DNA from 3 places in the Magnetospirillum sp. 15-1 genome. Region 2 is predicted to be linked to each of the others. Evidence: predicted binding sites of a transcription regulator. Region 2 holds the regulator's gene; each other region holds the start of a gene.

Region 1 (7,857 bases), on a different contig from region 2:
GCCAGCTCCTCCCAGACCAGGGTGGCCCGGTTGCCGCCCCGCTCCCACTGGCGGACGATGAAATCCAGCAGCCTCATGGCTCTTTGCCTTCCACCGCGTAGGCGGTCAGCGTCACCTTCCTGCCGCGCGAATAGTTGAAGCCCTTGACCATGCCGACCACCACCGGCTTGACGCCAATGGCGGCGGCGGCGGCGAAGAACGGCTCCTCCTCGCGGTCGGCCACCAGGGTGAGGGCCGCCGGGCCGTTCAGCAGGTGCTGCGCCGCGTTGGCGCCGCTGGTCAGCACGGTATCGGTTCCCAGCAGGAAGACCAGGCTGGGCTCGGCATAGCCGGCCACCACCACCGCGCCGCGATGGGGACGGCTGGCCACCAGTTCGGCGGCCTCGCGGCTGACGAACAGATAGTCGAGGCTGGGCAGCACACCGTCGAACACCACCTGGAAGCTGGTTACGGCGGTCAGCACCAGGGCCATGACGGCCGGGCGCATGCGCTCCTTGAAGGCCAGCCAGCCGGCGGCCAGGGCGGTGCCGGCCACCAGCAGCGCCGAGGGGATGCTCATCACCGGGAAGGCGGGGGCGAATTGATGGGGCGCGATCACCACCGCCGCCGCCAGGGCCAGCCCGATCACGCACCAGACGCCGTACCACAGCTTGGCCGGCTTGGACCGCAGGTCTGGGGCGCGGCCCACCACGGCCACCGCCATCAGCAGCGCCAGGGCGGGGAAGGTGGGCAGCACGTAATGGGGCAGCTTGGTGGGGACGATCTCGAACATCACCCAGGCCGGGATGATCCAGGCGAGGCAGAAGCGGATCTCGGGCCGCAGGCGCACCTTCCAGGCGGCCGTCAGGCTGGGCCACAGCAGCAGCGAGCCGGGCCACAGGATCACCGCCGCCAGGGCGAGATAGGTGCCGGGCCAGCCGCCATGGCTTTCCTGGGCGCCCAGCAGCTTGGGCAGCAGGTCGCCCTTGACCGCCTCGCCGACGAAGGCGCCGCCGGTGGCGTTGGAGATGGCCACGAACCACGGCGCGGCGATGGACGCCGCGACGATCAGCCCGGTGAAGGGCCTGAGGCCCACCAGCCAGGCCCATTGCCGGTCGGCGAAGCCCAGCGCCAGGATGGTCAGGATGGAGATGGCCGGGATAACCGGTCCCTTGACCAGGATGGAGACGCCCATGGCCACCCAGAACACCAGCGCCACCAATGGCCCCGGTACCGCCGCCTGTCCCCTGGCGCCCAGGTGGAAGCGGGCCAGCGCTCCTTGCGCCGCCACGGTGCAGGCCAGCATGATGGCGTCGGTCTTGGCCTGATGGGCCTCGGACACCAGCATCAGCGACGAGGCCAGCAAGGCGGCGCCCAGTAACGCCACCTGACGGCCGAACAGGTATTGCCCGAAGGCGAAGGTCATCAGCACCGCCGCCCAGGCCGACAGGGCCGAGGGCAGGCGATAGGGCCACACCTCGCGGCTGGCCTTGTCCGAGAACAGGCTGACCGAGGCGGCCTGCAGCCAATAGGCGCCCACCGGCTTCTTGGCCCGCATTTCCTGCTGGAACTGGATGCGGATGTAGTCGCCGGTCTCCAGCATCTGGCGGGTGGCCTGGACGAAGCGCGATTCGTCGCGGTCCATGGGCGGCAGCGCCACCAGACCGGGCAGGTAGAGGAACAGCGACAGCAGCGAAAGCAGGAGATAGGGGCGGATACCGCCGGTCAGTCGTTCCACGATGGGGCGATCCGTGCAGACGTGGGGATCGGCATCAACAGCATGAAGCGGCCCGCCCGGTCAAGGGGCGCCTCCCTCCTTGGCGGCTGTGCCGATCCAGACGCTGAAAATTTGCGGATCAGCCATGTGCTCTCCATGGCCGATCTTACGCCTTTGTAATGGCGCGCCTCCCCACCCTTTGGGCTAGCCTCGGCGCGATCAGGGGGCTGATGCGAGCCCGGCGTCGCCGGGTGGACGAAAGAGGCGTGCGCCATGCTGGGCAATATGAAGATCGTCGCCCGACTGATGATGGGATTCGGGCTCCTGGTGATGCTGATCGCCGGCTTGGCCGGCTATGGCGTCTATTCCGGCAAGGTGACCTCCCGGGAATCCGGCCGGGCTCTCCGGCTGATGGGCAATCAGGCCATGGTCGAGCAGTTGGAAAAGGAGATCTTCCAGGGGCGCATGCTGATCTGGATGGCCCTGGCCACCGGGGACGAGGGCAGGCTGAAGGCCGCCGGCGAGGCGCTGGCGACGGCCGGTCACAGCCTGGATACGCTGCGCGCCAAGACCACCGCTCCCGAGCGTCTGGCCAAGATCGAGGATTTGGGCCGGCTGCTCGGCCAATACGCCGTGGAAGCCGCCAGGATCAAGGTCACCGGCGGCCGTGCCCCGTCCCTGGGCGTCGCCGAGTCCGAGACCGCGGCGGCGGCGGCCGGGGCCGTCGCCGACCGGCTCGACGCGGTCGGCGACGACCTCGCCCAGAATTTCCACCGCGTGGCCGCCGAGGTGGAGGCCGACGCCATGCAGCGGATCGAATCGGCCATCGATGCCTCGATCATCGCCGGCCTGTTCAGCGTGGCGCTGGGGCTGCTCCTGTCCCTGACCATCAGCCGTTCCATCAGCCGGCCCGTCGCCGCCATGACCCGGGCCATGGATGCCCTGGCGGCCGGCGACACCACGGTGGCCGTTCCGGCCATCGGGCAGAGGGACGAGATCGGCGAGATGGCCAAGGCGGTGCAGGTGTTCAAGGACAACGCCATCCGCGTCGCCGCCCTCAAGAGGGAGCAGGAGGAGGCCAAGGCCAGGGCCGAGGCGGAACGGCGGCGCGGCATGCTGGAACTGGCCGATTCCTTCGAGATGCGGGTGATGGGGCTGGTCAAGGGCGTCTCGGCCCAGGCCACCCAGATGGAGGCGGCGTCCCAGGGCGTGTCGGCCGCCGCCGGTCAGGCCCAGGTCCAGGCCACCACCATCGCCGCCGCCGCCGAGCAGGCCACCGTCAACGTACAGACCGTGGCCGCCGCCGCCGAGGAACTGTCGTCCTCCATCGCCGAGATCGGCCGCCGGGTGGCCGAGGCGGCATCCATCTCCCATCAGGCCGCCGAGGAGACCGGGCGTACCAACCAGATGGTCCAGGGGCTGGCGGCGGCGGCGGCGCGAATCGATCAGGTGGTCGGCCTGATCACCGATATCGCGTCCCAGACCAACCTGCTTGCCTTGAACGCCACCATCGAGGCGGCCAGGGCCGGCGAGGCGGGAAAAGGTTTTGCCGTGGTCGCCAACGAGGTGAAGCATCTGGCCAACCAGACCGCCAGGGCCACCGAGGAGATCGGCACCCAGATCGGCGCGGTGCAGGACGAGACCCGCCGCGCCGTGGACGCCATCCGCAACATCGGGCAGGTGATCGAGCAGGTGCGCGAGATTTCCGCCGGCATCGCCGGGGCGGTGGATCAGCAGAGCGCCGCTACCTGCGAGATCGCCCGCAACGTCCAGCAGGCGGTCATGGGAACCCAGGACGTGTCGGTCAATATCGCCGGCGTCTCCCAGGCGGCGACCGCCACCGGGGCGGCATCGCGCCAGATGCTGTCGGGGGCCGGCGAACTGGCCGGGAATTCCGGCCATCTGCGCGACGAGGTGGTCCGTTTCCTCGACGGAATCCGGGCCGGCTAGCTACTCGGCCGCCACCGCCCGCCATACCCCGGTCTCGAAGGGGCGCAGATTGTCGAGGAACTGCCGGGTGCAGGCCTCCCACGAGAAGTCCAGGGCGTGGGCGCGACACAGGGCGGGATCGATGGACAGGGCGGCGATGGCCGCCTTTTCCAGATTCTCGTGCAGCACTCCGGCCGGCGAGCGGCCGATGACGTCGTTGGGACCGGGCACCGGGTAGGCGGCCACCGGCAGGCCGGAGGCCAGGGCCTCCAGCAGCACCAGCCCGAAGGTGTCGGTGCGGGACGGAAACACGAAGACGTCGGCGGCGGCGTAGTGCCGGGCCAGATCCTCGCCGAAGCGGGCTCCGGCGAAATGGACCTCGGGGAAGCGGCGCTTCATCTCGTCGGCTTGCGGCCCGTCGCCCACCACCGCCTTGGAGCCGGGCAGGTCCAGCGCCAGGAAGGCCTCGATGTTCTTCTCCACCGCCACCCGACCCACATAGAGGAATACCGGGCCGGACAGGCCGGCGAAGGGGCCGCCTTCGCCCTTGGCCTCGGGGCGGGGGCGGAACAGTTCGGTATCCACGCCGCGCGACCAGCGGCCGATATTGCGGAAGCCGCGCCCCGCCAGTTCGTCCTCGATGCCTTGCGTCGCCACCATGACGCGGGACGAGGAATCGTGGAAACGCCGCATCAGCGCGTAGGACAGGGGCAGTGGCACGCCGAAGCGCGCCTTGATGTATTCCGGGAACTTGGTGTGGTAGGCGGTGGTGAAGGGAATGCGCCGTCGCCGGCAGTAGCGCCGCGCCGCCCAGCCCAGCGGGCCTTCGGTGGCGACGTGGATGGCGCAGGGCTGCGCCGCCTCGATCATCGCCGCCAGCTTGCGGCCGGGCTTCAGCGCCAGGCGGATTTCCGGATAGGTGGGGCAGGGCAGGGTGCGGAAGCGGTCGGGGGTGACCATGACCACCTCATGGCCGGTCCGCTCCAGCTCGGCCCTCAGGGTGTCGAGGGTGCGGACGACGCCGTTGATCTGAGGGAGCCAGGCATCCGTGACGACGAGTATGCGCATGTGTTTCCCTCGACCTCCAGCCAGCGGATGATTTCCAGTGTGCCGTCGAAGCCTTCCGCCAGGGCGGTGCAGCTTTCGACCCAGTCGCCGTCGTTGCAGTAGAGGATGCCGTTGACGTCCCGCTTCTCGGCGTGGTGGATGTGGCCGCACACCACGCCGTCGGCGCCGTGGCGGCGTGCCTCGTCGGCCATGGTCTCCTCGAAGCTGGCGATGTACTGCACCGCGTTCTTGACCTTGTGCTTCAGGTAGGCCGACAGCGACCAGTAGGGAAAGCCCAGGGCGCGCCGCGCCACGTTGAGCCAGTGGTTGAGCGCCAGGGCCACGGTGTAGGCGCTGTCGCCCAGATGGGCCAGCCATTTGGCGTGCTTGACCACCCCGTCGAAGGCGTCGCCGTGCAGGACCAGCAACTGCCGTCCGTCGGCGGTCTGGTGCAAGATGGTGGTCACCACCTGGATGTCGCCGAACAGCAGGCCGTGATAGTCGCGGGCGAACTCGTCGTGATTGCCGGGGACGAACACCACCCGCGTGCCCTTGCGCGCCTTGCGCAGCAGCTTCTGCACCACGTCGTTGTGGCTTTGCGGCCAATACCACGAGCGCCTGAGCCGCCAGCCGTCGATAATGTCGCCGACCAGATAAAGCGTCTCGGACTCGGTGCTTTTCAGGAAATCCAGCAGGTCGTCGGCCTTGCAGCCGCGTGTACCCAGGTGAATATCCGAAATCCAGATGGTCCTGTAACGCCTCTTGATGTCGAGACTGGCGTTCATCGGGCAATCATCCGAAGTCAATGTTATGGAACTAATATCCTATATATGTCTGTGCCTCACATTCATTGTTACTGTGATCAGCTTATTTAATATAATTGAAGTTTATCGGTAACAAATAATTCACCGTGCTTTGTCTGGCGGCGCGCTATACACCGTTCCCATGACAGTCGATCAAGCCGCCTGCCTGACCGTTCCCGAGACGCAAACCGCCATGGCGCCGCGTAGGGTCCTGGTGATTCACAATCCCACCGCCGGCCGCCGCCGCCGCCGGCTGCTGGACATGGTGATGACGGCCATCACGGGGCTGGGCGGACAGGTCACCTGCCGCGAGACCGGCCGGCGCGGCGATGCCGAGGATTTCGCCGCCCTGGCCAGCGCCGACGATTTCGACGCGGTGATCGCGGCGGGCGGCGACGGCACGGTCAACGAGGTGCTGAACGGTCTGGGGGCGGGGCAGGGCGGGCTGGCCCTGGGGGTGATTCCCCTGGGCACCGCCAACGTGCTGGCCTGCGAGATCGGGCTCGATCCCGACGATGTGGAGCAGGTGGCGCGCACCGTCGCCTTCGGCCCGGCCCGGCGCATCCATGTGGGGCTGGCCAACCGGCGGCGCTTTTTGCTGATGGCCGGCGCCGGCCTCGACGCCCATGTGGTGGAAGGCGTCAGCACCGCCCTGAAGCGGCGGGCCGGCAAGTTGGCCTATGTGGTGGAAAGCCTGCGCCAGGCGGTGGGCTACGATTTTCCCAAGCTGACCGTCCGCGCCGACGGGGTGGAGTACGAGGCGCGCATGGTGGTGGCCTGCAAGGGCCGCTTCTACGGCGGGCCGTTCATCGCCGCCCCTGACGCCGATCTGGCGGCGCCCATGCTGGAACTGTGCATCCTGCCCAATCCGGGCATGGCGGGCATGCTGCGCTACGGTATCGCCCTGCCGCTGGGCAAGCTGCCGGGCCTGCCCGAGGTGAGGGTGGTGTCGGCCCGCAATATTCTGATTACCGGGCCGCGCGGCGCCCCGGTCCAGGGTGACGGCGACATCGTCGCCCGTCTGCCGGCGGAAATCTCCATCGCCGACGAGACGGTGGACCTTATCTGTCCCTGATCCTCTGGCCCTAATCCTCCAGATCGTCCCGTTCCATGGTGCGGCGGCGTTCCTCGGCCAGGGAGTGCTGGGTGGCGAATTCGCCGGCCGTGTCCAGCACCAGGATGGCCCCGGCCAGACGGCCCCAGGCCGCGGTCTGGTCGGGATTGCGCGGACGCAGCCTGGCCCGCAGATCCACCAGCAGCCGCATCAGCGTCCGCCCCGGCATCAGGGCGAGGGGCGCGTCGGGCAATGCCGCGATGCCGAACGCCTCCTGCACCGCTTCCAGACCGGTACGGATATACTCCTGATCGCTTTCGTCGAGCGGCAGGATGCGGTCGGGCGTCTTGCGCACCAATCGTTCGCCGGCAAGGTCGGTAGGGGGAGGTGTGGCCATGGTCGACGGTACTCGGGGGTGATCCAGGCTGGCTTCATTCCAATATATGGTGTGGACAGCAAGGGGAAAAGACGGAGATGGATGACGCCTTGGACCACATCGCCGCCTACCACGTCCGCACCAAGCATTTCAGCCGCCGCTATGCCCGGGGGCCGGGCTTCCTCGACTGGGAGACCCAGCCCGATCCCTTCCGCGCCTTCGCCGGGGCGCGGCGCATCGCCCTGCCCCTGCGCCAGGGGGCCGAAACCCCGCCGCTGCGGGCTCTGGAGCAATGCGCGCCGGCTCCCCTCGATCCGGACGGGCTGGGCCTGTTCCTTGAGCTGGCGCTCGGTCTGTCGGCCTGGAAGGAAGTGGGCGAGGCCCGCTGGGCGTTGCGCAACAATCCCAGCAGCGGCAACCTCCATCCCACCGAAGGCTGGGTGATCCTGCCGCCGCTGGCGGGGATCGGCCGGGGGCCGGGCCTCTACCACTACGCCCCGTTCCACCACGCCCTGGAGGAGCGGTGCCGGTTGGATGCGATGCCCGCCGCCCTGCCGCCCGGCGCCTTTCTGCTGGCCCTGTCGTCCATTCCCTGGCGGGAAGCGTGGAAGTATGGCGAGCGCGCCCTCCGCTATTGTCAGCATGACGCCGGCCATGCCCTGGCCGCCGCATCCTATGCCGCCGCCTGCCTGGGCTGGCACCTCCGCGCCCTGACCGCGCCGGGGGACGAGGATCTGGCGGCGCTGCTCGGCCTCGACCGCCCGGAATCCTGTCATCGCTTCGAGCCCGAGCATCCCGACCTGATCGCCCTGGTGTCGCCCGTGCCCCTGGCCGAACCCGTGCTGCGGCCGGTGACCGGGGAATGGGCGGGCGAGGCCAACGTCCTGAGTCCCGACCACGAGGTCTGGGAGGTGATCGGCCAGGCCCTTGCCCGGTCGGAAAAGCCGCTCAC
Region 2 (7,857 bases):
CCGAGATCAAGGCCCTGGATAAGGCCGCCAAGAAGAAGGCCTGCCAGACGGTGCGCGAGGACGGCGCCTGGGTCGAGGTGTCCGAGAACTACACCGTGATCCAGCAGAAGATCACCTCGAACCCGGCGGCGCTGGGCGTGATCACCTTCAGCTACCTCGACCAGAACCGCGACAAGGTCAAGGCCGCTCCGGTGGATGGCGTGACCGCCACCTACGACGCCATCGCCAGCAACAAGTACCCGGTGTCGCGCCCGCTGTTCTTCTACATCAAGAAGCAGCACGTGGGCATGGTCCCCGGCGTCAAGGAATACGTCACCGAGTTCACCTCGGACAAGGCCTGGGGCAAGGAAGGCTATCTGGCCGACAAGGGTCTGATCGCCTCGCCCGACGCCACCCGCAAGGAGCAGGCCGCCAACGCCCGCAACCTGGGCGAACTGAAGATGTGATCGTGAAGGGGGAGGCCATGACGGCCTCCCCCAATTCCTTTTCCGGGTCGCCCAATCCATGCAGACCGTCACCCTAGCCGCCCTGCTGCTGCTGCTTTCCACCCTGGCCTTCCAGTTGGGACGCAAGCGCGCCTTCGCCGTCGCGTCGGGCCATCCCGGCACGCTTCATTCGCTGCCCGGCTATTACGGCTGGTGGGTGGCGCTGTGGTGCGGCCTGCCCGCCTTCGCCATCCTGGCCGTATGGCTGATGTTCGAGCCCAGCCTGATCCGCGCCCTGGTCATCGCCGACCTGCCGGAAGCCCTGCGCCAGTTGCCCGACGAACGCATCGACGTGATCATCAACGAGGTGCGCAACGCCGCCCAGGGCCACGCCACCGCCAATCCCGACTTCGCCGCCGCCGCCGAGCATTACAACCGCCTGCAGCAGACCGGCTTCGCCAGCGCCGTGGCGGTGACCGTGACCCTGGCCCTGGCCGGCGCCACCTTCGCCTATCGCCGCGTCCACGCCGAGCTGCGCGCCCGGCCGCGGGTCGAGCGCACCATCAACGTCTTCCTGGTGGCCAGTTCGACGGTGGCCATCTTCACCACGGTGGGCATCGTCCTGTCGCTGCTGTTCGAAGCGCTGCGGTTCTTCCACATGGTGGATTTCGTCGACTTCCTGTTCGGCCTCAACTGGAGCCCCCAGATGGCCACCCGTTCGGATCAGGTGGGCAGCTCGGGGGCCTTCGGCATGGTGCCGCTGCTGACCGGCACCATGCTGATCAGCGCCATTTCCATGGTGGTGGCCCTGCCGCTCGGCCTGTTCTCGGCCATCTACATGTCGGAATACGCCCAGCCGCGCATCCGCGCCATCGCCAAGCCGGCGCTGGAGATTCTGGCCGGCATTCCCACCGTGGTGTTCGGCTTCTTCGCCGTGGTGACGGTGGCGCCGGTGATCCGCAGCATCGGCGGGGCGTTCGGCCTCAACGTGGCGGCGGAAAGCGCCCTGGCCGCCGGCTTCGTCATGGGCATCACCCTGATTCCGCTGATCTCGTCGCTGTCCGACGACGTCATCACCGCCGTGCCCCAGAGCTTGCGCGAAGGCGCCTTCGGCCTGGGCGCCACGCGGTCCGAGACCATCGTCCAGGTGGTGCTGCCCGCCGCCCTGCCCGGCATCGTCGGCGGCGTGCTGTTGGCCGTGTCCAGGGCCATCGGCGAGACCATGATCGTGGTCATGGCCGCCGGCCTGTCGGCCAAGCTGACCGCCAACCCCCTGGAGGCGGTAACCACCGTCACAGTGCAGATCGTCACCCTGCTGGTGGGCGACACCGAATTCGACAGCCCCAAGACCCTGGCGGCTTTCGCCCTTGGCCTGATGCTGTTCACCATCACCCTCGGGTTGAATGTTATCGCCTTGCACATCGTCCAGAAGTATCGGGAAAAGTATGACTGAGATGGCAGAGATCACCGTGGCGGCCCGCACCGCCGAAACCGTGGCGGCCCGCCTGAACCGACGCTATGCCGCCGAGCGGCGCTTTCGAATCCTTGGCCTCGCCTCGATCCTGATCTCGGCCGGGTTCCTGGTCCTGCTGCTGGGCACCGTCATCGCCAAGGGTTGGACCGGCTTCCTGCAGACCCAGATCGCCATCGAGGTCGCCTTCGACCCGCAAGTGATCGATCCCGACGGCAATCGCGCCCCCGAGGTGCTGGATTCCGCCGACTATCCGGCCCTGGTGCGCGACGCCCTGGCCGCCCGGCTGGCCCCCGACGCCGATCGCGGCGCCCGGCGCGACCTGTCGGCCATGGTCAGCACCATGGGCGCCGAACAGATGCGCCGTATGGTCGCCGCCGACCCGGCCGTGATCGGTGGCCGTGCCACCCTGTGGCTGCCCGCCTCGGACAAGCTGGACATGGTCTACAAGGGTCAGGCCCCGCGCGAGTTGGGGACCGCCGGCAACGTGCTCAACGACCGCCAGTTGGGCTGGATGGCCGAGCTGGAGAAGGCCGGGCAGATCCGCAAGGCCTTCAACGTCCAGTTCTTCACCGGCGGCGATTCGCGCGCGCCGGAACAGGCGGGCATCTGGGGCGCGGTGGTCGGCTCGTTCTTCTCGCTGGTGGTGACCTTGGCCGTCAGCTTCCCCCTGGGGGTGGCCACCGCCGTCTATCTCGAGGAATTCGCCGCCAAGAACCGCTGGACCGATCTGATCGAGGTCAACATCAACAATCTGGCCGCCGTGCCGTCGGTGGTGTTCGGCCTGCTGGGCCTCGCGGTGTTCCTCAACGTCTTCCACCTGCCGCGCTCGTCGCCGGTGGCGGGCGGGCTGGTGCTGGCGCTGATCTGTCTGCCCACCATCATCATCGCCGGCCGCGCCGCGCTGAAGGCGGTGCCGCCCTCCATCCGGCAGGCCGCCGCCGGGCTGGGCGCCTCGCCGCTGCAGATCGTCGCCCATCACGTCCTGCCGCTGGCCATGCCGGGCATGCTGACCGGCACCATCCTCGGCATGGCGCGCGCCCTGGGCGAGACGGCGCCGCTGCTGATGATCGGCATGGTGGCCTTCATCGTCGACATCCCCAAGAGCCCGCTGGACCCCTCGGCGGTGCTGCCGGTGCAGATCTATCTGTGGGCCGGCAGCTCGGAGCGCGCCTTCGTCGAGAAGACCTCGGCGGCCATCATGGTGCTCCTGCTGTTCCTGGTGGTCATGAACATGGCCGCCATCATGCTCCGCAAGAAATTCGAACGCCGGTGGTAGCCCGATCATGAATCAGTTCATTCCCCGTGGTACGTCCAAGATTTCGGCGCGCGGTCTCAACGTCCATTACGGCGACAAGCACGCGCTCCATGACATCGACCTGGACATTCCGGCCGGCGAGGTCACCGCCTTGATCGGGCCTTCGGGCTGCGGCAAGTCCACCTTCCTGCGCTGCATCAACCGCATGAACGACATGGTGGAAGGCGCCCGGGTCTCGGGCACTCTCCAGCTCGACGGCAGCGACGTCTACGACCGCCAGTTGGACGTGGTGCAACTGCGCGCCCGGGTCGGCATGGTGTTCCAGAAGCCCAACCCCTTTCCCAAATCCATCTACGACAACGTCGCCTATGGACCGCGCATCCACGGTCTGGCCCGCGATCAGGCGGAGTTGGACGAAATCGTCATGAACAGCCTGGAAAAGGCCGGATTGCTGGCCGAGGTGGAAAGCCGCCTGTCGGAATCCGGCACCGGCCTGTCGGGCGGCCAGCAGCAGCGCCTGTGCATCGCCCGCGCCATCGCCGTCAGCCCGGAGGTAATCTTGATGGACGAGCCCTGCTCGGCGCTGGACCCCATCGCCACCGCCAAGGTGGAGGAGCTGATCGACGAACTGCGCGACAACTACACCATCGTCATCGTAACCCACTCCATGCAGCAGGCGGCCCGCGTGTCGCAGCGCACCGCCTTCTTCCACCTGGGCAAGCTGATCGAGGTGGGCGGCACCGAGGAAATCTTCACCAACCCCCGCGAGCCCCTGACCCAGGGCTACATCACCGGGCGGTTCGGCTGATATGTCCGAACACACCGTCAAATCCTATGACGACGAACTGGCCCATCTGTCGGGCATGATCGCCCGCATGGGCGGGCTGGCCGAGGCCCAGTTGGGGGCGGCGCTGCAATCCCTGTCCCGGCGCGACGACGAATTGGCCCACAAGGTAGTGGACAGCGACGCCCGTATCGACGAGCTGGATCACGAGGTGGACAGCTTCGCGGTCCGCCTGCTGGCCCTGCGCCAGCCCATGGCCGGTGACCTGCGCCACATCGTGGCGGCGCTGAACATCTCGGGCGAGATCGAGCGCATCGGCGATTACGCCGCCAATCTGGCCAAGCGCGCCATGGTGCTCAACCAGCTCCCCCCCACGCCCAAGACCGGCGGGGTGGTCCGCTTGGGCGAGCTGGTGCAGGCTCTGCTCAAGGATATCCTGGACGCCTATGTGGATCGGGACCTGGATAAGGCCATCCGCGTCTGGGAGCGCGACGAGGACGTGGATTCCCTCTACAATACCGTTTTCCGTGACCTGATCGCCCAGATGACCGAAGACCCCGGCACCATCACCGCCTCGACCCACCTGCTGTTCATCGCCAAGAACATGGAACGCATCGGCGACCACGCCACCAACATCGCCGAGACCCTGCACTTCCAGATTCTCGGCACCCAGCCCAAGGGCGACCGGCCCAAGGGCGCTTCCCTCGGAGCCCAGGAATGACCGCCCGCGATACCGCCAATGCCTCCAGGCCCCTGGTCCTCGTCGTGGAGGACGAGGCGGCGCTGGCCACCATGCTGCGCTACAACCTGGAAAAGGAAGGCTACCGCGTCGCCGAGGCCGGCGATGGCGAGGAGGCGTTGACCGCCCTGGCCGAGCGCAAGCCCGATCTGGTGCTGCTGGACTGGATGCTGCCCTCGCTGTCGGGCATCGAGATCTGCCGCCAGATCCGCCGCAAGCCCTCGACCCGCGAACTGCCCATCATCATGCTGACCGCCAGGGGCGAGGAAGGCGACAAGATCAGGGGCCTCAACACCGGCGCCGACGATTACCTGACCAAGCCGTTCTCGCTGCCCGAACTGATGGCCCGCGTCCGCGCCCTGCTGCGCCGCGCCCAGCCGGTCAGCCAGAAGGGCCAGATCAGTTGGGGCGACATCACCATGGACCTGGCCGCCCACCGGGTGGCGCGGGGCGGCAAGGCCATCCATCTCGGCCCCACCGAATTCCGCCTGCTGCAGTTCTTCCTGCAGCATCCGGGCACGGTGTTCTCGCGCGAGGAATTGCTGGACGCCGTGTGGGGACCCGACATCTACGTGGAGCCGCGCACCGTGGACGTCCACATCCGCCGCCTCAGAAAGGCGCTCAACTGCGACACCGAGGTGGACATCATCCGCACGGTGCGCGCCGCCGGCTACGCGCTGGACAACGAGGACGCGGCCTAACACGTATATCGTCATGGCCGGAACAGGTCCGGCCATGACGGAAAAGGGGGGCGATATCCCCGCAGCCCCATAAAGCCCACACTCCTTCAACTGTTGAAACTTTCCAAGCCACGCCTGTATGATCCGCCCGCTCCCGGTGACGGGGGCGCATTCGAGGCAACAATAGAGTCCAGCCCGTGGCCGTCCCCCTGCACCAGTCGCTGCGCATCGGTTCCTACATCGTGCGCCAGCACCTTTCCGGCAATAAGCGCTATCCGCTGGTGCTGATGATGGAGCCCCTGTTCCGCTGCAACCTCACCTGCGCGGGCTGCGGCAAGATCGATTATCCCGACGCCATCCTGAATTCCCGCATCTCGGTGGCCGACGCCCTGGCCTCCATCGACGAGTGCCCGGCCCCCGTGGTGGTGCTGGCCGGCGGCGAGCCGCTGCTGCACCGCGAAATGGACCAGATCGTCGAGGGCGCCCTGGCCCGCAAGAAGATCGTCTTCGTCTGCACCAACGCCCTGCTGCTGGAAAAGAAGCTCGATTCCTTCAAGCCGCACCCCAACTTCACCTGGACCGTCCACCTGGACGGCAACCGCGAGGACCACGACCGCGCCGTGTCGCGCGAAGGCACCTTCGACCAGGCGGTCTCGGCCATCAAGGCGGCCAAGGCCAAGGGCTTCCAGGTCAACATCAACTGCACCCTGTTCAACAACGCCGATGCCGAGCGCATGGCCGAGTTCTTCGACTACACCAAGTCCATCGGCGTCGGCGGCATTACGCTGTCACCCGGCTACGCCTACGAGCGGGCGCCCGATACCGAGCACTTCCTCAACCGCCGCGCCACCAAGGAGCTGTTCCGCAAGCTGTTCCGCCTGGGCAAGGGCAAGAAGTGGGAATTCACCCAGTCGTCCCTGTTCATGGACTTCCTGGCCGGCAACCAGACCTACCAGTGCACGCCGTGGGGCAATCCGACCCGCAACGTGTTCGGCTGGCAGCGTCCCTGCTACCTGCTGGGCGAGGGCTATGCCAAGACCTACAAGGAACTGATGGAAGAGACCGATTGGGATTCCTACGGCACCGGCAAGTACGAGAAGTGCGCCGATTGCATGGTCCATTCGGGCTATGAGGCGACCGCCGTCACCGACACCATCAGCCATCCGCTGAAGGCTGCCATGGTGGCGCTGCGTGGCCCCCGCACCGAGGGCCCCTTCGCCCCCGACCTGCCGCTGGACAAGCAGCGTCCGGCGATCAACAACTACGAAGAACTGATGGCCAAGAACCTGGAAACGCTACATTCCGAGGGTCGGGCCAACAACCTTCACCGCGTCTCGCAGGGCTGACAGGGCGGCCTGACTGTCCAGGCCGACCCGGATCAACCCCGGCAATTCCCATGGGCGGCGCAGCAGCGCCCCCATGACGGCCAGCGGCCGGGCGGAGCCGTCGGGGGCCAGCCCCACGAACACCGATCTGGGCAGGCCGCGGCCCGCCGGATCGGCCACGGCGCGCAGCACGGCAAAGGGCTTTCCCGCTTGGGCGCATACCCTGGCCATGGCTCCGCTTTCCATATCCACCACCGCGCCGCCATCCTGATAAAGGGCGCGCTTGGCCTCGGGCGTGGCGGCGATGCGGCCCACCGCCGCGACAGTTCCGGCCCGCGCCGAGGAAATGGCCGCCAGCAGGTGCGAGGCCCAGGCCGCATCGGCGGCGAAGCTCTCGCCCTCCCACCGGACGGCGCTGCCCACCACCAGATCACCGGATTTGAGCGCCGGATCGAGACCGCCGGCAATGCCGAAGCTGAGCAGGCCCTCTGCGCCCTCGGCCAGCAGACGTTCGGCCAGTTCCGTCACCCGCCGCGTGACGCCGCCCGCCGCGCCCACCGGGATACCGGCAGGCAGCAGGGCGGCCTCGCTGTTCATGCCGACGATAACGCCGATTTTCATACCGAACTCCCGTGGGGAGCCGGGCTCCCGCCCCGGCCCCGGCTGGAGGCGATGCCTCCAGACCTCTCTTTTGTTTATAAATCAAAAGGGGGTCCGGGGCATGGCCCCGGATGGGCTCGGGCGATAGCCCGATATCTCCCCTTAAAGCGCGTGCATCACCGGCCCGGCATTGCCGGTGGTCAGGTTGCGGTAACGGGCCAAGGCCCAAATGGGGAAGAACTGGCGATAGCCGTGGTAGCGCAGATAGAACACGCGGGGGAAGCCCACCGCCGTGTAATGCTCCTCGTCCCACAGGCCCTCGGCGTTGCGGGTGCGGATCAGGTAGTCGATCCCCTTGGCCACCGCCGGGCTGTTGGTCTCGCCCGCCGCCATCAGGCCCAGCACCGCCCAGGCGGTCTGCGACGGGGTGGAGGGACCGCCCTCGCCCCTCGGCTGGTCGTCCCAGTAGGACCGGCCGCATTCGCCCCAGCCGCCATCGTCGCGCTGCTTGGCTTCCAGCCACTTGACCGCCTTCCTGAAGGCCGGATGGTCATGGGGCAGACCGGCGGCGTTCA
Region 3 (7,857 bases), on a different contig from region 2:
CCTCGGCCTCCACCGCGATATCGGCATGGGGCAGCAGCGAGCGCACCACCATGCCGTATGACTGACCGGTCAGATTGAGGTCGTCGGTATAGCGGCCCCGCCCGGTAAGGAAACGCTGATCCTCGACGCGGACACGGCTTTGGCCGAAACCGAAGCGCTTCACTTGCCGATCTCCACCGCCTGGAAGCGCGAGGCCTTGAAGCCGGGCGACCAGTGATCGGCGGCCATGCCGGCCTTGGCCTTGAGATGGGCGAGGAACTGGTGCTTGTCGGGCAATTGCTCCCACACCGAGGGCAGGAACAGGGCGCGCCGCCCGCCGTCCTCGATGATCAGCCCGTCCACACGGGGGCGAAGCTGTGCCAGCATGTGCTCCTGGTCCTGGAAGGCCATGGGGATTGGAGGCGTCAGCACCGAGAGCGAAAGGGTGAGGCCGTCCATCTCCTCGGGCCTGAGCGGCGGGAAGCGCGGGTCCTTGAAGGCCGATTTGAAGGCGTTGTCCACCACGTCCTCGGCCAGGGGACGCCAGGCGATCACCGAACCGATGCAACCGCGCAGATTGCCGTGGCGGGTCAGCGTCACGAACACCGCGCCGGGCCGGCCCAGGACGCCGGGGCGCCCCTCGGACGTATCGGGAGGCGGCGCGGCGGGGGCGCCGGTCTCCAGCCCGTGACGGATGGAGGCCCAGGCCAGGTCCACCAAAGTGGAACCCGCGGCTTTGATGGCGTCGGTCTGCCCGTCCATGGTCTCCTCCGTCTCGAACAGCGCCCAGGAGCCGTAGCCCACCACCCGGTCCCTCGGCCCGGCGGTATCGCCGGAATTGCGCACGTCAAGCGTTACGATCTCCAGGCCCTTGCGTTTGGCCACGGTCAGCAGGCCACCCACCGGAATGCGGCCGCAGGCTCCCTCGCGGGCGATGGCGGCGGGGTTCATGTGCTCGATGGCGGCGACGGTGGCGCCGTCGGTGCTGCGGCATTGCTCGTAGGGCAGATAGTGGGAGAGGTCGGTGGAGACGACGATCAGGGTCTCCGGCCCGCCCCACAGGGCGTCCAGCAGCCCGGCCACCATGTCGGGCGAGGCGTCGCCGATCACCACCGGCAGCAGGGTGAACTGGCCGAGGGTGGCCTGCAGGAAGGGAACGTGCACCTCCAGGGAATGCTCCTGCGCATGGGCCTGATCCAGCACGCCCACGCCGGGCACGCCCGCCAGACGCGACCAGTCCTTGTCCAGCGCGACGGCGCCCAGCGGCGAGGCCCAGTGGTCGGCCGAGGACAGCGCCATACCCTGGAAAGCCACCCGGTGGCTGGGGCCCAGCAGCACCACGCGGGCATAGCTGCCCCGGAAGGGCTTCACGAGGGCATAGGCGCCGGCCGCCACCGGGCCGGAATAGACCCAGCCGGCATGGGGCGCGATCAGCGCCTTGGGCCGCCGCCCGGCGCAGGGCGCGGCAACGGCACCGTCGAGAAAGGCGGTAAGCTGCCGGTTGGCCTCGGCGAAATCGGCGGGATAGAACTGTCCGGCCACGGCGGTGGGGCGAATGGCGGTCATGGCGACCTCGGGCGCGAAAATGTGATGACGATATGGTACTCTTCCCCCATGAACGACGCCATCCAGGGTTCGCATTTTCCCGGACGCTACTGGCATACCCTCGAGGACGGGCGGGTGCAGTGCGACGTCTGCCCGCGCGAGTGCAGGCTGAACGACGGGCAGCGCGGCCTGTGCTTCGTGCGCGCCAATGACGGCGGCAAGATGATGCTGACCACCTATGGCCGCTCATCGGGGTTCTGCGTCGATCCCATCGAGAAGAAGCCGCTCAACCATTTCCTGCCCGGCACGCCGGTCCTGTCGTTCGGCACGGCGGGCTGCAATCTGACCTGCAAATTCTGCCAGAACTGGGACATCTCCAAGGCGCGTGAGATCGACAAGCTGAACGATGCCGCCGATCCCGACATGATCGCACGGGCGGCGGTGGAGCTGGGCTGCCGCTCGGTGGCCTTCACCTACAACGATCCGGTCATTTTCCTGGAATACGCCGTGGACGTGGCCAAGGCCTGCCACGCGCGCGGGCTGAAGACGGTGGCGGTGACGGCGGGCTACATCAAGCCCGAGGCGAGGGCCGAGTTCTACGCCCACATGGACGCCGCCAATGTGGATCTGAAGGCCTTCACCGAGGACTTCTACCACCGCCTGTGCGGCGCCCATCTGGAGGCGGTGAAGGACACCCTGGTCTATCTCAGGCACCAAACCGGCGTGTGGTTCGAGGTCACCACCCTCCTGATCCCCGGCGAGAACGACTCACCGGAGGAGATCGACGCCCAGAGCCGGTGGATGATGGCGGCGCTCGGTCCCGACGTGCCGCTGCACTTCTCCGCCTTCCATCCCGACTGGAAGATGCGCGACAAGGACAACACGCCGCCGGCCACCCTGACCCGGGCGCGCGACATCGCCATGAAGAACGGCCTGCGCTATGTCTATACCGGCAACGTCCACGATCCGGCGGGCGGCGGAACCTATTGTTCCGGCTGCGGCGCCCTGCTGATCGGGCGGGACTGGTACGAACTGTCCACCTGGGCGCTGACCCCGGAGGGGCATTGCCGCGCCTGCGGCACCCTTCTGCCCGGCCGCTTCGAGGCCCGGCCCGGCACCTGGGGGCGCAAGCGGCAGCCGGTCAGGTTCGAGCGCTGAAGCCTGTTCAGTACCGGCCGGGACGATCGGGAGACAGGCCGTTGACGCGGGGGGCGTCGCCGAAGGAAGAACCGCCGGCCCCCGGAGTCAGGGAAAACGACCACCCGCCATGATCGGCGCGGCCGTCCGAGGCGCGCCCGCGGTTGGGGCTGCCATCCTCGGAGCGGCCGGTCATCGCCTCGACCCGTTCGTCGGGTTCGGCGAGTTCGCGCCCGGAGGGGATGCCGGACGGGACCGAGGAGGTGGACCAGGCCAGCGCCGGATGCGCGGCGACGGACAGGACGAACGAGATGACGAGCAGGCGGCGGACCATGGGGACACCTCATTGAGCGGATGATGCTGTATACCACCGTCTTGCTGACAAGCCCATTGCGGCGGCGGCTATTACTGCAGTTGGGGCCGCAAGCGGGTTTCCTCCAATTCGCCCCGCTGTTCCAGGATGGGATAGGCCACCGACAGGATATGGGCGTTGATCCGCTTGAGGTCGCGCAGGATGTCGAGATGCAGCGCGCTGGTTTCGATACTCTCCTTGCGGCCGTCGCGGATGCGGGCCAGATGGGCTTCGGTGGCGTTACGCTCCAGCGCCCGCAGCTCCACCTTGTCTTCCACCAGTTGCCGGGCGAGCTTGGCATCGCCCGAGACGAAAACGCTCATGGCCAGCCGCAGCTTGGCCAGGGTCTGGACGAACATGGCGTCGATATCGGCGAAGCCCTCGGGGGAGAACGACAGGTGGTTCTTGATCTTGCGCTCCGCCAGATCCTTCAGGTTGATGTCTATGATGTCGCCGATGTGCTCCAGGTTGATTGCGAAGGTCATGATGTCGCTGCTGCGAATCCGCTCCGCCGCGTCCAGGTCGTCATTGGGCAGCCGGCTGAGATACAGCTTCACCGCTTCGTGCAGGGCGTCGACCACATCGTCGCGCCGTCCGATCTCGGCCAGTGGTTTCGGGTCATTGGAACGCAGGGCGTCCAGGCTGAGGCGGAGCATGCCATCGACTGTGTCGCCGATGCGTAGCGTCTCGCGCGTTGCCGCGCTGATGGCGACGGCGGGAATGTCCAGCGCCGTTTCATCCAGGTAGCGCGGCCGCTTGGGGTCCTCTGCGGCGGTTTCGTCGGGCCGCAGCCGGGTCAGCAGCCTTCCCATGGGGCCGACCAGAGGCAGGAACAGCACCGCCAGGGCCAGATTGAAGACGATGTGGAAATTCATCAGCCGGGTGGCCGGATCGTCGCCCAGGTGGCGCAGCAGGTCGGCGCTGGTGTCGAGCCACGGCAGCACCAGAAGGCAGCCGGTGGCGCGGAGCAGCAGGTTGCCCAGCGGAATCCGCTGCGCCGCCGGCTTGTCGTGGCCGGCCTCCAGCGCCGGGGCCAGGGCACTGCCCAGATTGGCGCCCAGGATCAGGGCGATGCCGAAGGGCAGGCCAAAGGCGCCCTTGGCCGCCAGCGGCAGGATCAGCAGGATGGAGGCGACGCTGGAATGGGCCATCATGGCCAGGAGGGCGGCGACCACCAGCCCGGCCAGCCAGATTCCGTCCAGGTCGTGCAGCACCCGGCGCAGTCGGGCCGATTCGCGGATGGGCTCCGACGCGCCGTCCAGAAGATGCAGCGCCAGCAGCATCAGGCCCAGACCGATGGCGATGCGGGCCAGATGGCGCCGCCGTCCCTCGCCCGAGCGGAACAGGATGACGCCGGCCAGCACCAGAAAGGCCGATAGCGGCGCCACATTGAAGGTCAGCAGCTTGGCGATCAGGCTGGTGCCCACATTGGCCCCCAGCATGACCGACTGGGCCATGGCGGTGCTCATCAGGCCGCGCCCGGCGAACGAGGCGGTCATCAGGCAGGTGGCGGTGCTGCTTTGCAGCGCCAGGGTCACCCCCAGCCCGGCGAACATCGCCCTGACCCGGTCGTTGGAAGCCAGGGCGATTCCGCGCCGCAACTGCGAGCCGAAGGCCCGGGTCATTCCGGTTCCGACCATGCGCAGCCCCCACAGCAGCAGGGCGGCGGCTCCCAGAAGGTTGACGAGGATCAGTATCTCGGACATCGCCGGCGCCTCCCGCGGGTCTCTTTGTCATAAAACTGTCATATTTATACGACAAAACGATATCGCATCGATATCATATTTTGGATGTAGGGCGGGTATGGGCGCGAGAGCGGGCTTCCCGCATCGGCCGTATTCACATTCCCGCCGAATGTGGTAAAGCTTCCCGCCTCTCGTCCTGATGGATTTCGAGACATATGGTGAAGCGCTGGTTGCCGTGGGTCCTCAAAGGGGGACTTTCAATCGGACTGATCTGGTTCGTGTTTTCCAAGGTCGATCTGGCGTCCGCCTGGACCCAGGCCAAGACGCTTGATCCCACCATGCTGGTCTTCACCCTGCTGCTCGGGCTGATCCAGGTGGGCATCGGCGCCTTTCGCTGGTGGATCGTGCTGCGTGCCCTGAAGGCGGCATTCACCGCCGTCCAGGCCTTCATCGTCTATTACATCGGCATCTTCTTCTCCATCGTGCTGCCCGGCGCGGTGGGCGGCGACGCGGTGCGCATGTGGAAGGCCCGCCGGTCGGGTCTGGCGCTGGCGGCCAGCGTCAATTCGGTGATGCTGGAGCGGGTGGCCACCGTGCTGGGCCTCGTGTTGCTGGTCACCGCCACCCAGCCGTTGCTGCTGGCCCGGGTCCCCAATATTCCCGGCTCGTGGGTGTTTCCGGCCCTGTCGGTGCTGGGTGTTCTCGGCATCCTGTTCCTGTCGGTGCTCGACCGGCTGCCCCAGCGCCTGCATCACATGCGGGTGGTGCGCGGCCTCTACCATCTGGCCGGCGACACGAGGCGGCTGTTCTTCAGCGCCAAATGGGGCGGTCCCACCCTGATCGTGGCGATCATCGGCCACGTGAATCTGTCGCTGCAGGTTTACTGCCTGGGCAAGGGGCTGGGGCTCGGCATCGACATCATCGACTGCCTGGTGCTGGTGCCGCCGGTGATCCTGATCATGACGCTTCCCATCTCCATCGCCGGCTGGGGCCTGCGCGAGACGGCCATGGTCGCCGCCTTCGGCTATATCGGCGTCGAGGCCCACTCGGCCCTGGTGCTCTCCATCCTGTTCGGCCTGGGCAATCTGGCCACCGCCCTGCCCGGCGGCGTCGTCTGGCTGATGTCCGGCGACCACCTGAAGACCGACGAGATCGAGCACATGGAGCAAGAGGCCGAGGAAGAGGCGGAGCGGCAGGCGGAAAACGTCTAGTTTATCCGGTTCGCCGATCGCCTGAATTTGGCATACCCCCTTTCCTTCCCGGCTCAGCGCGCTACATTGGGACAAGTGAATCCATCCCAATGTCCGTAGCCGCGAGGATGTCCATGAAGATCGCCTTTTCCAAGCCGTCGCAGCCCACCACCGGCGCCATCGCCGTCGGTATCCTTGAAGGCAAGGTGCTGACCGGCGCCGCCCAGGCGCTCGACGCCCAGGCCAAGGGCGGCATCAGCCGCGCCATCGCCGCCTCGGGCCGCTTCGAGGGCAAGAAGGGCCAGACGCTGCTGATCCTCGCCCCCGCCGGGCTGGAATTGACCCGCGTGCTGCTGGTCGGCCTGGGTAAGGCCAAGGATCTGGACGCCCTGGCGGCGCAGGCCTTCGGCGGCACCGTGGTCGGCCAGTTGCAGACTTCGGGCGACGCCGACGTGGCGGTGACGCTGGACGTCATCCCCGGTTCGCCGCTGTCGCCGGCCGAGTTCGCCGCCCAGGCGGCGCTGGGCGCCCGCCTGCGCTCGTACCGCTTCGACAAGTACATGACCAAGCAGAAGAAGGAGGATAAGCCCTCCTTGAAGAAGCTGACCCTGCTGACCGACGCGGCGACCGATGCCAAGGGCGCCTTCGTCACCCTGGACAAGGTGGCCGACGCGGTGTTCCTGACCCGCGACGTGGTGAGCGAGCCCGCCAATGTCATTCACCCCGAATCCCTGGCCGAGAAGGCCGAGAGCCTCAAGGACCTCGGCGTCGAGGTCGAGGTGCTGGGCGAGAAGCAGATGAAGAAGCTGGGCATGGGCTCGCTGCTGGGCGTCGGCCAGGGCTCGGACCGCGAGTCCAAGCTGGTGGTCATGCGCTGGTCCAACGCCGCCAAGAAGGACGAGGCGCCGGTGGCCTTCGTCGGCAAGGGCGTCACCTTCGATTCCGGCGGCATCTCCATCAAGCCGGGCGCCGGCATGGAGGACATGAAATGGGACATGGCGGGGGCCGGCGCGGTGATCGGCGCCATGGCCGCGCTGGCCGGGCGCAAGGCGCGTGTCAACGCCGTCGGCGTGGTCGGGCTGGTGGAGAACATGCCGTCGGGCACCGCCCAGCGCCCCGGCGACGTGGTGACTTCCATGTCGGGCCAGACCATCGAGGTGATCAACACCGATGCCGAGGGCCGTCTCGTGCTGGCCGATGCCCTCTGGTACACTCAGGACCGCTTCAAGCCGAAGTTCATGGTCGATCTCGCCACGCTGACCGGCGCCATCATCATTGCCCTCGGCAATGAATACGCCGGCCTGATGTCCAGCGACGACAAGCTGGCCGACAGGCTTACCGCCGCCGGCAAGGCGGTGGACGAGAAGCTGTGGCGTCTGCCGCTGGGCGAGTCCTACGACAAGCAGATCAAGTCCGACATCGCCGACATGAAGAATGTCGGCGGCCGGGAAGGCGGCTCCATCACCGCCGCCCAGTTCCTCAAGCGCTTCACCAACGACGTGGCCTGGGCCCACCTGGACATCGCCGGCATGGCCTGGAGCAAGAAGGACGCCGCCACCTGCCCGAAGGGCGCCACCGCCTTCGGCGTGCGCCTGCTGGACCGGCTGGTGGCCGATTTCTACGAGGAGAAGGGGGGCAAGTAGCCCTTGCGCATCACGTTCCGCTCCCGTCCCGCCACGCCCGACGGCGCCATCGCCGTCGGGCTGTGGCGGGGGCGTCTCGCCACGCCGTCCTTTACCGCCCTGGACGGCGATGGGTCCCTGTCCAGGGCGCTGAAGCGCCTGGATTTCGACGGCGATGCCGAGGAGACGGAACTGCTGCTGGCGCCCAGGCCGCCGCTCGACCTCCTGGTGGTGTTCGGGCTGGGCAAGGGGCGCAAGCTCACACCCAAGAAGTTGCGCCGCATAGGCGGTGCCCTGCTGGACGAGTTGGACGAGAGCCGCGCCAAGGCGGTCACCGTGTTCGTCGA

The links. The regulator PhoB, encoded in region 2, activates phosphate uptake and scavenging genes when phosphate is short. The targets are predictions, from matches to a motif close to TNTCATAAAACTGTCA.
Region 1: the regulator PhoB is predicted to act here: its motif matches at 5,543-5,558, upstream of CP958_RS23210 (UDP-2,3-diacylglucosamine diphosphatase).
Region 3: the regulator PhoB is predicted to act here: its motif matches at 4,745-4,760, upstream of CP958_RS18030 (Na/Pi cotransporter family protein).

What each region holds. Positions count from the first base shown of each region.
Region 1 is NZ_FXXN01000028.1:392,544-400,400, forward strand. It holds gene CP958_RS23190 (phosphatase PAP2 family protein) at 1-77, opposite strand, end outside; gene CP958_RS23195 (glycosyltransferase family 39 protein) at 74-1,717, opposite strand; gene CP958_RS23200 (HAMP domain-containing methyl-accepting chemotaxis protein) at 1,970-3,646, shown strand; gene CP958_RS23205 (glycosyltransferase family 1 protein) at 3,647-4,693, opposite strand; gene CP958_RS23210 (UDP-2,3-diacylglucosamine diphosphatase) at 4,621-5,457, opposite strand; gene CP958_RS23215 (YegS/Rv2252/BmrU family lipid kinase) at 5,618-6,550, shown strand; gene CP958_RS23220 (hypothetical protein) at 6,561-6,926, opposite strand; gene CP958_RS23225 (SagB/ThcOx family dehydrogenase) at 7,004-7,857, shown strand, end outside.
Region 2 is NZ_FXXN01000019.1:120,951-128,807, forward strand. It holds gene CP958_RS05535 (substrate-binding domain-containing protein) at 1-446, shown strand, start outside; gene pstC (phosphate ABC transporter permease subunit PstC) at 505-1,878, shown strand; gene pstA (phosphate ABC transporter permease PstA) at 1,880-3,175, shown strand; gene pstB (phosphate ABC transporter ATP-binding protein PstB) at 3,183-3,962, shown strand; gene phoU (phosphate signaling complex protein PhoU) at 3,964-4,659, shown strand; gene phoB (phosphate regulon transcriptional regulator PhoB) at 4,656-5,378, shown strand; gene hpnH (adenosyl-hopene transferase HpnH) at 5,555-6,703, shown strand; gene CP958_RS05570 (nucleoside phosphorylase) at 6,653-7,303, opposite strand; gene shc (squalene--hopene cyclase) at 7,445-7,857, opposite strand, start outside.
Region 3 is NZ_FXXN01000026.1:537,661-545,517, reverse strand. It holds gene CP958_RS18050 (xanthine dehydrogenase family protein molybdopterin-binding subunit) at 1-163, opposite strand, end outside; gene amrB (AmmeMemoRadiSam system protein B) at 160-1,545, opposite strand; gene amrS (AmmeMemoRadiSam system radical SAM enzyme) at 1,594-2,682, shown strand; gene CP958_RS18035 (hypothetical protein) at 2,690-2,995, opposite strand; gene CP958_RS18030 (Na/Pi cotransporter family protein) at 3,067-4,719, opposite strand; gene CP958_RS18025 (lysylphosphatidylglycerol synthase transmembrane domain-containing protein) at 4,914-5,909, shown strand; gene CP958_RS18020 (leucyl aminopeptidase) at 6,023-7,531, shown strand; gene CP958_RS18015 (leucyl aminopeptidase) at 7,535-7,857, shown strand, end outside.